3 regions of the Paenibacillus sp. FSL H7-0714 genome follow, and region 3 is predicted to be linked to each of the others. Evidence: riboswitches for the same ligand, from Rfam matches in the RefSeq annotation. Region 3 holds a riboswitch; each other region holds the start of a gene.
What was found. A riboswitch is a leader RNA that binds a small molecule or an ion and turns the genes downstream of it on or off. The one in region 3 is predicted to bind cobalamin.
Positions count from the first base shown of each region.

Region 1 (3,287 bases), 1.6 Mb from region 3:
TAATGCTAAAGAATAATTCCCACCACCGCTAATAGCGATAATATCCCTTAGTAGACCTACCCCATTTCCCCCTTTTACTTGGACAGGAATACGACGTTCTACAGTAGAACCATCACCAAGTTGCCCATTATCATTCTGCCCCCAGCTCCAAACGGTCCCATCATCTTTTAATACCAAGTTAAAATTATCTCCTGAACTAATTGCTTTAATATTTGTCATTAAAGGAGCATCATTCGGTCTCATTTGCAATAAACGTGGAATATTACTACCTACGAGGGTTCCATTCCCCAGTTGACCGTGATTATTCCCCCCCCAAACATAAACATTTCCATTTGAAGAAAGTGCTATAGAATGTATCTCACCAACATCTGAAGCTATAATATTCGTAAGAGCACTCCCATTTACTCCTTTGATTTGTTCAGGAGTTGTAATAAGTTGTGTACTATCCCCTCCTACTTGCCCATATTGATTATCTCCCCATCCCCATAATGATCCGTTCGATTTAACAGCAAGAGTATGATAGTATCTACTGCTAATATTATTTACATTTGATAATCCATAAATGGAGGTTGGAGAGACAATAAAATCAGTCTGATCTCCAGCAGGACCTAAACCCAAAAAACCATAATAATTGAATCCAAAAGTCGTCACTGTACCGTCAGTTTTCAAAGCATATGTGCTATAAGTACCACCAGTAATGCCTTTATTCATCGCAACCACATCGCTGCCAGCTAACTGTATTGGTTTATTACTAGATGGAGTTATAAAGTCTCCCAACTGTCCCATTTCATTACTTCCCCATAACCATAGATCTCCATTTGCACCTATAAAACCACTCTTATCTATACCAGCATATATTTCCCCACCAACTTGTGCACCTTGAGTTAAAGATGGAACTGATCCATTAGTACTTTCACTTAAAAAAACAGTTTTCATTAAATGCTTACCATAAGTAGATTTAATTACACTAAAATCATCATATGTGGATTCAACTACCGTTAAATTTTGATATGTGGAGTTTATTACAGAATCTTGTTGATAACTCTCTTCACTAACAACTATAAATTTAAGAATGTAATTGTCTTTCAATTTTTCGCCATTTGTATTTGCAAGGGAGTACGGAGGTATATACAAGATATATTCTTTAGCGTTTTCCAAAGCAATCTGAGGGGTAATTATTAATTGATGACCTTTGATCGATTTCTTTATGTCTATCGACTTGTTACTATTAATATTCACTAAATTAATCAAATTAAAAAACTGACCTTCGCTAATACCCTGCGCAAATTCCACATTCAACGGAGAACCTTCTGATAGATCAATTGATTGTTCTTCAGGAATCAACTTCAATCCAACGAATGGCCCTTCTGATTTATTTCTACTATCTGCATTCACATAAGATATAACGCTATAAGATGCGATTAAAAGAAATAAGGCAAGCAAAAGTGCATTATATTTCTTCATATATTTTCTCTCCTATTAAATAAATTCGTTTTTACATATTGTACAATTGATACATTCAATTGTACAATATCATTTGACAACTGATTCTACTTTGCCGCGGTAAATATAGGAGAATTATCGATGGTGATACAACATCAGTAACCACTAATAGTACATATCAATAGCAGCACCGCTGAAGCTAACAGCGAACATTTTCCGTATTTATGAATCTTTGAAATCCATTAAGAATGAATATAATTAATTCCATATTCACTCTAATAACAGTAAAGCACAAAAAAAAAAATTGGACATGACAAAAAACACCTCCCCCATCCTCGTGGGATCTCTGAATTTATTTATGGCAGGTATTCTGACTTCGCAGTTTATTAAGAGTTACACCATCAACTGTTTTTAAAGTTAACAATGCAATTCTTAAGTGCGTTCACAGTGGCGGGACCGCGTTGGAATTTCACCAACATTCCCCTTTTAAGTCACATGGAAAGCTCTATGTGATCACCATAAATATTTATTTGGATAATATACCACAAAAAGAAAAAATATTCATATAATTATTTCTAATCACTTTTTTACCATTATTTTTACATGAGCATTTCGTATAATTCATATTTTGATACAGCGGCATGATCAGTCCGCAACGAAATCTCAGTGTTGTGTGAGATGAGCAATAAATGGGCAGACGGGCAGTATTTCGGTGAATCTAAAATTTTTAAGCGGCGCTTGGACTTGTTGCTTCGCGATGGCGAGTGCAGAAGTAAGTAACACAATCGCATTCAAATATTGGTCGATTGTCGCTATTTGAATCCTCCCAAACATGGAGCTGCTCAGCGGTTAAAAGGGTTTTTTTCGAGAATTGCAGCGTTCTACACTGGTTTGTTTATTGTAAAATTCCTTTTCACCTCAGCCTTCCTTATGCGGTAAACATAGCACCGGAGATTCGATTGACTGTTGTTTTGAACACCATTCCATATTTAAAGGACGAACAAGCGGTCATGCCTAAAGGACAATCTACTTGACCTGTCCGCAAACGAACAGCGGAATTTTAAACATGCCTTTTCGTGTCCCCAATTCGTCATGGGAAATCCCATTGAACAGCAGGGCGTGTCTTTGCATGGATCCTCGCTGGCAGTTCTTTTTCATTCCAGAGATTCATCGGGATAATAGCCTGTGCGTTGAGATGCCGTATCGCCACATAGTTTCATTAGGTCACATCCCGCATCCAGCATAAAGAATTTCACTTTGATTTCTTACCCACAAGCGTCTTAATCGCAGGTCCTGCATCTCCGTCGTTCACATGGGTAGGGTAACTTGAGTGCCATGGGAAGTTCACTCTTGGCATCGACGGCCAAGTGCAACTTATAGCCATACTACTTGACTTTACCCAAAATCCCTTTGTGTATCTAGGGCTTAGATTAATGCAAAATGCTCAATTCAAATAAAATCACAGTTTGAATAAAGAGAAGTCAAAAAGTAATTATATTAATATTTATGGATCATTATATGAGAACTTTCTCACATACAAAGTTTATTGGACTACCTTAGTATAAAATCCAACCATAAACAACTGAGGTGCTTGATGAAAAAGAACCACGTATTTTGGCTTGTAGGAGTAATTATGTTATGTTTAATTCTACTTTTGGCATTTACAGCATTTATGTCTAAAAGTGATGAATCCGAATTGAGGAAACTTCCATCTTTGATGGATGCTACTGGAAAAATCGAACTTAAAGTTGGTGACTTTCAGCTTTCTTCTCAGCCATCTATTGGTGATCCAAATGCTCCTATTAAAGTCATAGAGTTTGCAGATTTCAAGTGTCCTGCTTGTC
Region 1 is NZ_JBBOPT010000001.1:2,465,909-2,469,195, reverse strand. It holds gene NST34_RS10725 (RCC1 domain-containing protein) at 1-1,464, opposite strand, end outside; cobalamin riboswitch at 1,787-1,979, opposite strand; gene NST34_RS10720 (thioredoxin domain-containing protein) at 3,038-3,287, shown strand, end outside.
Region 1: it holds a riboswitch for cobalamin, as region 3 does, so the genes downstream of both, NST34_RS10725 (RCC1 domain-containing protein) here and NST34_RS03955 (S-layer homology domain-containing protein) in region 3, are expected to answer to the same signal.

Region 2 (3,287 bases), 4.4 Mb from region 3:
TGGAAAGTGATTGCATCTGCAATCTGCTCACGAACGAACCCGTCGTAACGCTCTTGATTCCATACGCCTTTACGCCATTTCAACCTTGCCTGGCGCACTTCTACGGTCTGTGGAAAGCTTCCGATTGTTGTCGTTGGCAGAAGTGGCAGCTGCCACTTCTCCTGCTGCACCTTCAGGCGTTCAGCAAAAGGTAGGCTACGTTGGTCTGGTAAATCTGTAAGTCCGAGAACTTGCTCGGCCACATCCTTACGACCGCGTTCAGGAAGTGCACGGAAGGCAGTAAGGGCTTCACGACTGGCCGTCAACGCAGCAGCAGCTTCTGCTGCACCCTCTAAGGCTGCAGCAAGCAGGCCAAGCTCTCTAAGCTTCTCATCAGCAAAAGCTAAAGCAGCCTTGACGGTGGCCTTCAGCTTCACCTCACCCTGAACAGTAACCGGAACATGCAGCAAACTGCAAGAAGGCTGTATAATAAGACGATCAAGTGATACATGTACACTCAGCTTCTCGATTAGCTGCAGCTTAGCATCCAGATCTGAGCGCCAGATGTTGCGTCCGTCAATAATACCCGCTCCCAGCCACTTATCCTCAGGCCAGCCAAGACGTTCAATCGATGCCAGGTTCGTCCCGCCATCATGGACAAAATCAAGACCTAAACCTTGTACCGGAAGCTTGAACAGTGCCTCCAGCGGTTCAGCAGCTTCAAAGTAAGTCTGCAGAATAATATTTAATCCAGGCACGGATTCAGCAATTTCTGTGTAAATCGAGTGAAGTAAGGATAATTCTGATTCATTAATTCCTGTAACAATCGCTGGTTCATCAATTTGTACCCAGCTTACTCCTTCTTGCTTCAGTTCCTGCAACAGCTGAACGTAAACCGGAAGAAACTGAGCAGCAATCTTCGCAATATCCGCAGATGCAAAACCTTTTGACAACTTAAGGAATGTATAAAGGCCTAAAACCACAGGTTTACCCTCAATTCCCGCTTGGGACTTGGCAAAACGATAAGCAGCCAATGGTTTATTCTCGGTCAGACGCGGCGTTTGTGCACCGATCTCTGGAACGATGTAATGATAGTTCGTATTGAACCATTTAGTCATCTCGCAAGCGGTAGCCTCAGCATTTCCTCTAGCCATCGCAAAATAAAGATCAAGCCCAATATCGCCACCATCATACGCATAACGTGGAGGTACGATCCCGAACATTACAGCTGTATCTAGCACATGATCGTAGAACGTAAAATCATTTACCGGAATTAAATCAATGCCTGCCTCCTGCTGAGTCTTCAAATGCTGAAGCTGAATTCCTGTCATTTCAGTACGGAACGCTTCCTCATTTATTTTTCCCGCCCAGAAGGCTTCCAACGTTTTCTTCCACTCGCGGTTTTTTCCGATTCTTGGATAGCCAAGATTGCTTACTTTTACTTTGTTCGTCACTTTGCAGCTCCCCTTCTCCATCTTCTTATTTTGGACTCGATATCACTTGCATTCCTTTAAAAAAGAGCGCCCTTCCCTAAAAAAGTCAAAGGGAAAGACGCCCATAATATACCTATGGTTAACGTCTAACACCTTCCTATCCTCCGTAGGTGAAGCAGTGCTGTTGAAACAGGCAGGTCTCCTGGCTAGCGGTGTCAGCATCCTTAGCAGTCTTCCCAGCAGTAGTAAATTGCCAGTGACATATGTTGCTATGGACTCTTCCGTTACAGTGGCGGGACCGCATCGGCTTCAAACCGAATTTCCCTATTAAGCCTACCGAATTACTAATTTCCGGCAAGCACCTGTCTCCGATATTGTCAAGCTAAAACGCCTTCAGCGTCCTTTTAAGGACGGTAAGCGTTTATGCGAGAATTATAAGGATAAAGTGAGTGTCTTAAATCTGATGTCATCATACGTGAAAGCCCCCGTCATCTGCAATAGATTACGGGGGCTTTTGTTATATCGATTCCTTATAACGGATTTAGAAAAACACGAAATATACTACTGCAGCAAGTACTATGCGATATATAGCAAATGGTAAAAGCTTAATCCGGTTGATCAATTTCAAGAAGAAACGCATCGATAATAGTGCAAATACAAAGGCACTGATAAAGCCTGCAATGAAGAACGGCAGGGCATCGATGGTGAAATATTGCCAGTTCTTCATCAGTGAGAGTAAACTGGCGCCTGCCATGATTGGAACAGCCATAATAAACGTGAAATCAGCAGCAGCGCGATGACTCATACCCAGAAGAACACCACCAGAAATCGTCGACCCGGAACGAGAAAATCCCGGCCACAAGGAGAAGCACTGGACCAGACCAACACCTAGCGCCTGCTTATATGTAATCTGATCGACACTCTCCGTTTGAATCTTCTTTGGTCCGAATAGATCCGCAATAATCATTAATACAGCACCGACTACTAGACCGATTAACACGGTGGATGTAGAGAATAAATGCTCGTCAATATAATCATTAAACAGAACCCCCAGCACGCCTGCTGGCACTAAACCTACAAGCACCTGTGTAAGCTTCAGGTGGCCGCCTTTTTCAAGCTGTGGTTGTTGCTCGGTTACAGGATCCAACTGCTTGCGGCTGAAGCGCTTTAAGCCCAGCAATTCAATGAACCTATTTCTAAAAATAACTACAACTGCTAATATTGACCCCAGCTGTATAACCACTTTGAACGTATTGGCCGTATATTGTCCAAATAACTCTGTCGATTTTAACCACATATCATCAACAATAATCATATGACCTGTGGAGGATACCGGAGCAAATTCAGTCAATCCTTCAACAATTCCCAAAATAATAGCTTTAATAATCGTTAATAGCTCCATTTGTTCTCCTCCTTTTAATCATAACTTTTATCTATAAGTCCTTCTCGGCTCAACCTTCGGTGTTCATTTTCCGGCTGCGCTTGCGGAAGAACAAATACCCAAGGATCACTACTCCACCTGCAAGAAGCACGTACACTACGTTGGAGTACATATCCATATACATGGCGATGTCTTCCCAGGACTCACCCAATGCCGCACCAATAAGCACCAGCAATAGATTCCATCCCAGCGTACCAATCGTTGTGAAGATCATAAACACTCCAAATTTCATGCCCGACATCCCTGCAGGGATCGAAATCAAACTACGCACTAGTGGAACCATCCGACAAAATAATACGGTCCAATAGCCATATTTGTCAAACCAAGCGTCAGCCTTGTGGATGTCCTTTTTGCTAATCCGGAGTAGGCCGCCCCAGCGTTCAACGATCTTTTCCAAGCGATTTACATCCAACAAACGACCGATATAATAGAGA
Region 2 is NZ_JBBOPT010000001.1:5,244,391-5,247,677, forward strand. It holds gene metE (5-methyltetrahydropteroyltriglutamate--homocysteine S-methyltransferase) at 1-1,433, opposite strand, end outside; cobalamin riboswitch at 1,588-1,793, opposite strand; gene NST34_RS23500 (undecaprenyl-diphosphate phosphatase) at 1,954-2,814, opposite strand; gene NST34_RS23505 (DedA family protein) at 2,864-3,287, opposite strand, start outside.
Region 2: it holds a riboswitch for cobalamin, as region 3 does, so the genes downstream of both, metE (5-methyltetrahydropteroyltriglutamate--homocysteine S-methyltransferase) here and NST34_RS03955 (S-layer homology domain-containing protein) in region 3, are expected to answer to the same signal.

Region 3 (3,287 bases):
ATTCCATCTACTTTTCCGGTGAGAGTATGCTTAAATCCACCATCCGGTCCAGCAAAGGTAAGTAGCGCGTCTATAAGCGAATTTCCTTCTTTTACAAATTTAATGTCACTGTGCGGATCTACGCCTACGCCAGTTAAAGCCACAATAACCTGTGCGATGCTCTCACTGCTTGTGCTTCCCCAGCTTGTATATCCACCTTGAGCATTTTGCGTACTCGATAACCATGCAATCGCCCGATCCACGGCAGCTTTTACATTTGGATTAGTTGCATAATAAGGCGCAAGAGCTTGTATCGCCATCGCAGTAATATCGGTATCAGCTTTTGCTGGGCCTAATGCCCAACCTCCGGCGTCCGCGGTACCTTTTTTGATTTCTTTATCTAAAATATACTTAATCAAATTCTCTCTTGTAGTCTGATATATTACCCCATCTTTATCAGGCTCAGGGAATAGAACGGGGATCTCGTACGTACGACTATCTAAGGCAATCAGTGCAAATATGGGACCATTAATCCCTTGCTTCTGAACATATTGATAATCAGCGAGTGCATTGATTAGATTATTACCCGCAACATTCGTGATATCCTTCCCGATCGAGGTAAGTCCTAGGATCGCTCTGGAATGCTCTGTGCTTTTAATAGCATCGAGTTTTCCATCCTTCATTAATTCTGTTACTTTCTTAGCTACGTTGTTGTAATAGAGATCATAATAACCACTTGGTACTTCGTAGTTGGCACGTGCTAAAGATAAGATCGACCATTCCCCACTGCCAGTACCAAATGACGGATTCTTTACCGTTTTTAAAATATAGGCCAAGCTTTTATCTAACTGTTCCTTTGCGCCAGTGGTAGCATTCAGCTTGTAGGTAATTTGATATGTTTTCTCTACTCTATTTTCTGCTCCGTCTACTGCCGTTACAGTGATTACATTACTACCTGGGCTTAGAGATGCTTTGTACTCACCATTAGTAGCAGATAGAACGACTCCATTAAGTTTTACTGCTGGCATGATATCTTTAAATATATTGTCTGTGACAACTACTCTGAAACTTAAATCTTTATCGGACACTTCCTGTTTATCCTGAATACCACTTACAGTAATAACAGGTGGCTCTATATCCAAAGAATTGGTAAGCCCGACAAGCGCATGATCTACACTTACTTGAGAGCTTTCAATATTTTCGAGCACGGAATAGGCTTGGTAGACTGCCGATTGTACTACAGTTCTATCCAAAATACTTTCTTTATTCGGATCGCTGTTAATCTCTGCAATTTCAGCAGTTAAAGCGTCCTTATTGGCAAGTTGAATTGGTAGTTCTCCCCAACCACCACCAAGATCAGAACCATAGCCATACGTGGTGAACTGAGTTCGGATGATGTCACCATCTTGAGGATCATATTGAGAAAAACCAACTGGAGGAAATTCATTATTTACTGCATACATCCAACCAGACATGGGGGTGTAGTCAAACTGACTCAACCATTGTTGATTTACTTTAGTTCCTACTGTCATCCCACCAGCTGAGATCATATCTAAAATATATTTCGGAATATTCACTTCATCTCTGGCATTATCTTTAACTTCAGATAGATAAAAGCTACTATTTATATCTCCTAAATATTTATAATTGCCCTCTCCTAGCGCACGCATAATTAAAGATGCGCCATTGTCCCCTTCGTAGATCGGAACTTTAATAGGTTCCTTAATATATCCTTGACCCAATGTGAACTTCTCTACAGATACAGTTGCGTACCCTTTAAGCGTAGAGCTTGCTCCATCTGCATGAGCCGGAATTACACTTGTAGAGAATGTCGTGATGAATACAGCTACAATAAGTAACCAAGCTAAAAACTTATTTTTCTTCATGTTTCATAACCCTTCCCTTCTTTTCCTATGATAAAAAACAGAATTAAACCCAGCGAGAAAAAACACCAGCGCCACCCATTAAGGGATGGCATTCACAAAAAAAAACCACTCAACATAAACGTCAAGAGGTTTAAAATAGTGAACTGAAAACGCCATAATAGCTGACATGCACTATTCAAACACCTCTCTATCGCTCGTAGAGTTTAACGGTGTATTAGAAACAGGCAGATATTCTGGCTCAAGTATCATCACCCTTGCTACCTTCCCAGTTTCCCAGTGGTACCTTGCAAGGACTCCTCTTTCACAGCGGCGGGACCGCGCGGGATTCACACCCGCTTTCCATTTAACCAATCTATGATTGTAATTCCGAAACATTCATAATTGGCACCTATTGCTAATATTAATTTTTCATGCTTCATCATATCTAATATATATGCTTTTGTCATGCAATATTTGTTTTTTGTATAACGAGTAGTTAGCGATAATCCTATTGAATATCAAATCATTTTAACCACAATATACTCTTTTTCTCTCAGCTCAAAACCATCCTCCAGTGACAAAGAGGCCAAATCAAAGATTCGATCATACTTTTTATTACGTGGGAGCCCTTCTTCCTCAGCCCAGCATGTATAAAGCTCGAACTCGGCACCAGATACCCCATAATCTGTCATAAGCCTAAATAACTCCCGACAACACTTGAGTGAGGCGTTATACGATCCCGGTAAAGTATCTTTTAGCTTAGAGCCGCCCCAATTCGGTGAAATCCGGTACACATACGGACTCCGAAAATGCTTGCGAATCTCATCGTTCCAATACCCAAGTTCCTCTATAAAAATACCCGCTGCATCTTCTTCCGAGTCGTATACAAGACAGTCCTCATCTCTTAAATGAGATAGATCTGCGATGTCATCCAAAGGAATTATACCTTGCAGGCGCAGAGCCTCTCTTTGTTTCTTATACTCCGGGGAATTTTTCACTTCATTATATGTCTTTGCTGACGGTACACTGCCTCTTTCTCCTAACGGAAGCTCTGTAGCCGAGCCTATGTAATGAAATCTGCTCACTGGATTGCCCTCCATAACTTTGGAATCACTGCAAATCACTAATTCATATATGAATTTACCACAAATTAGTAAGGTACTCGTTGAAATTATTCTATGTTAGGGTATTTGGTAAGCGTTTACAACGAATTCATGGAGGTGTACGTATTCATCTAAGCACCAAAGTACTAAGGAAGGTCAGGTTTAAGCATCCTCAAAAATGATCTTACAAAGGAGAATTCAATGACTACTCGAATCCAGAAATCATTCTTATCATTGACCCTTGTCACCGCTCTTCTGCTCTCTTTGTTCTCATCCATTGCCGCCGCTGCCACTAAGGACGAGCAACAAGCTAAGGCAGCACCAAAGAGTAAGATCCAAT
Region 3 is NZ_JBBOPT010000001.1:893,413-896,699, reverse strand. It holds gene NST34_RS03955 (S-layer homology domain-containing protein) at 1-1,865, opposite strand, end outside; cobalamin riboswitch at 2,072-2,272, opposite strand; gene NST34_RS03950 (hypothetical protein) at 2,363-2,929, opposite strand; gene NST34_RS03945 (cellulase family glycosylhydrolase) at 3,149-3,287, shown strand, end outside.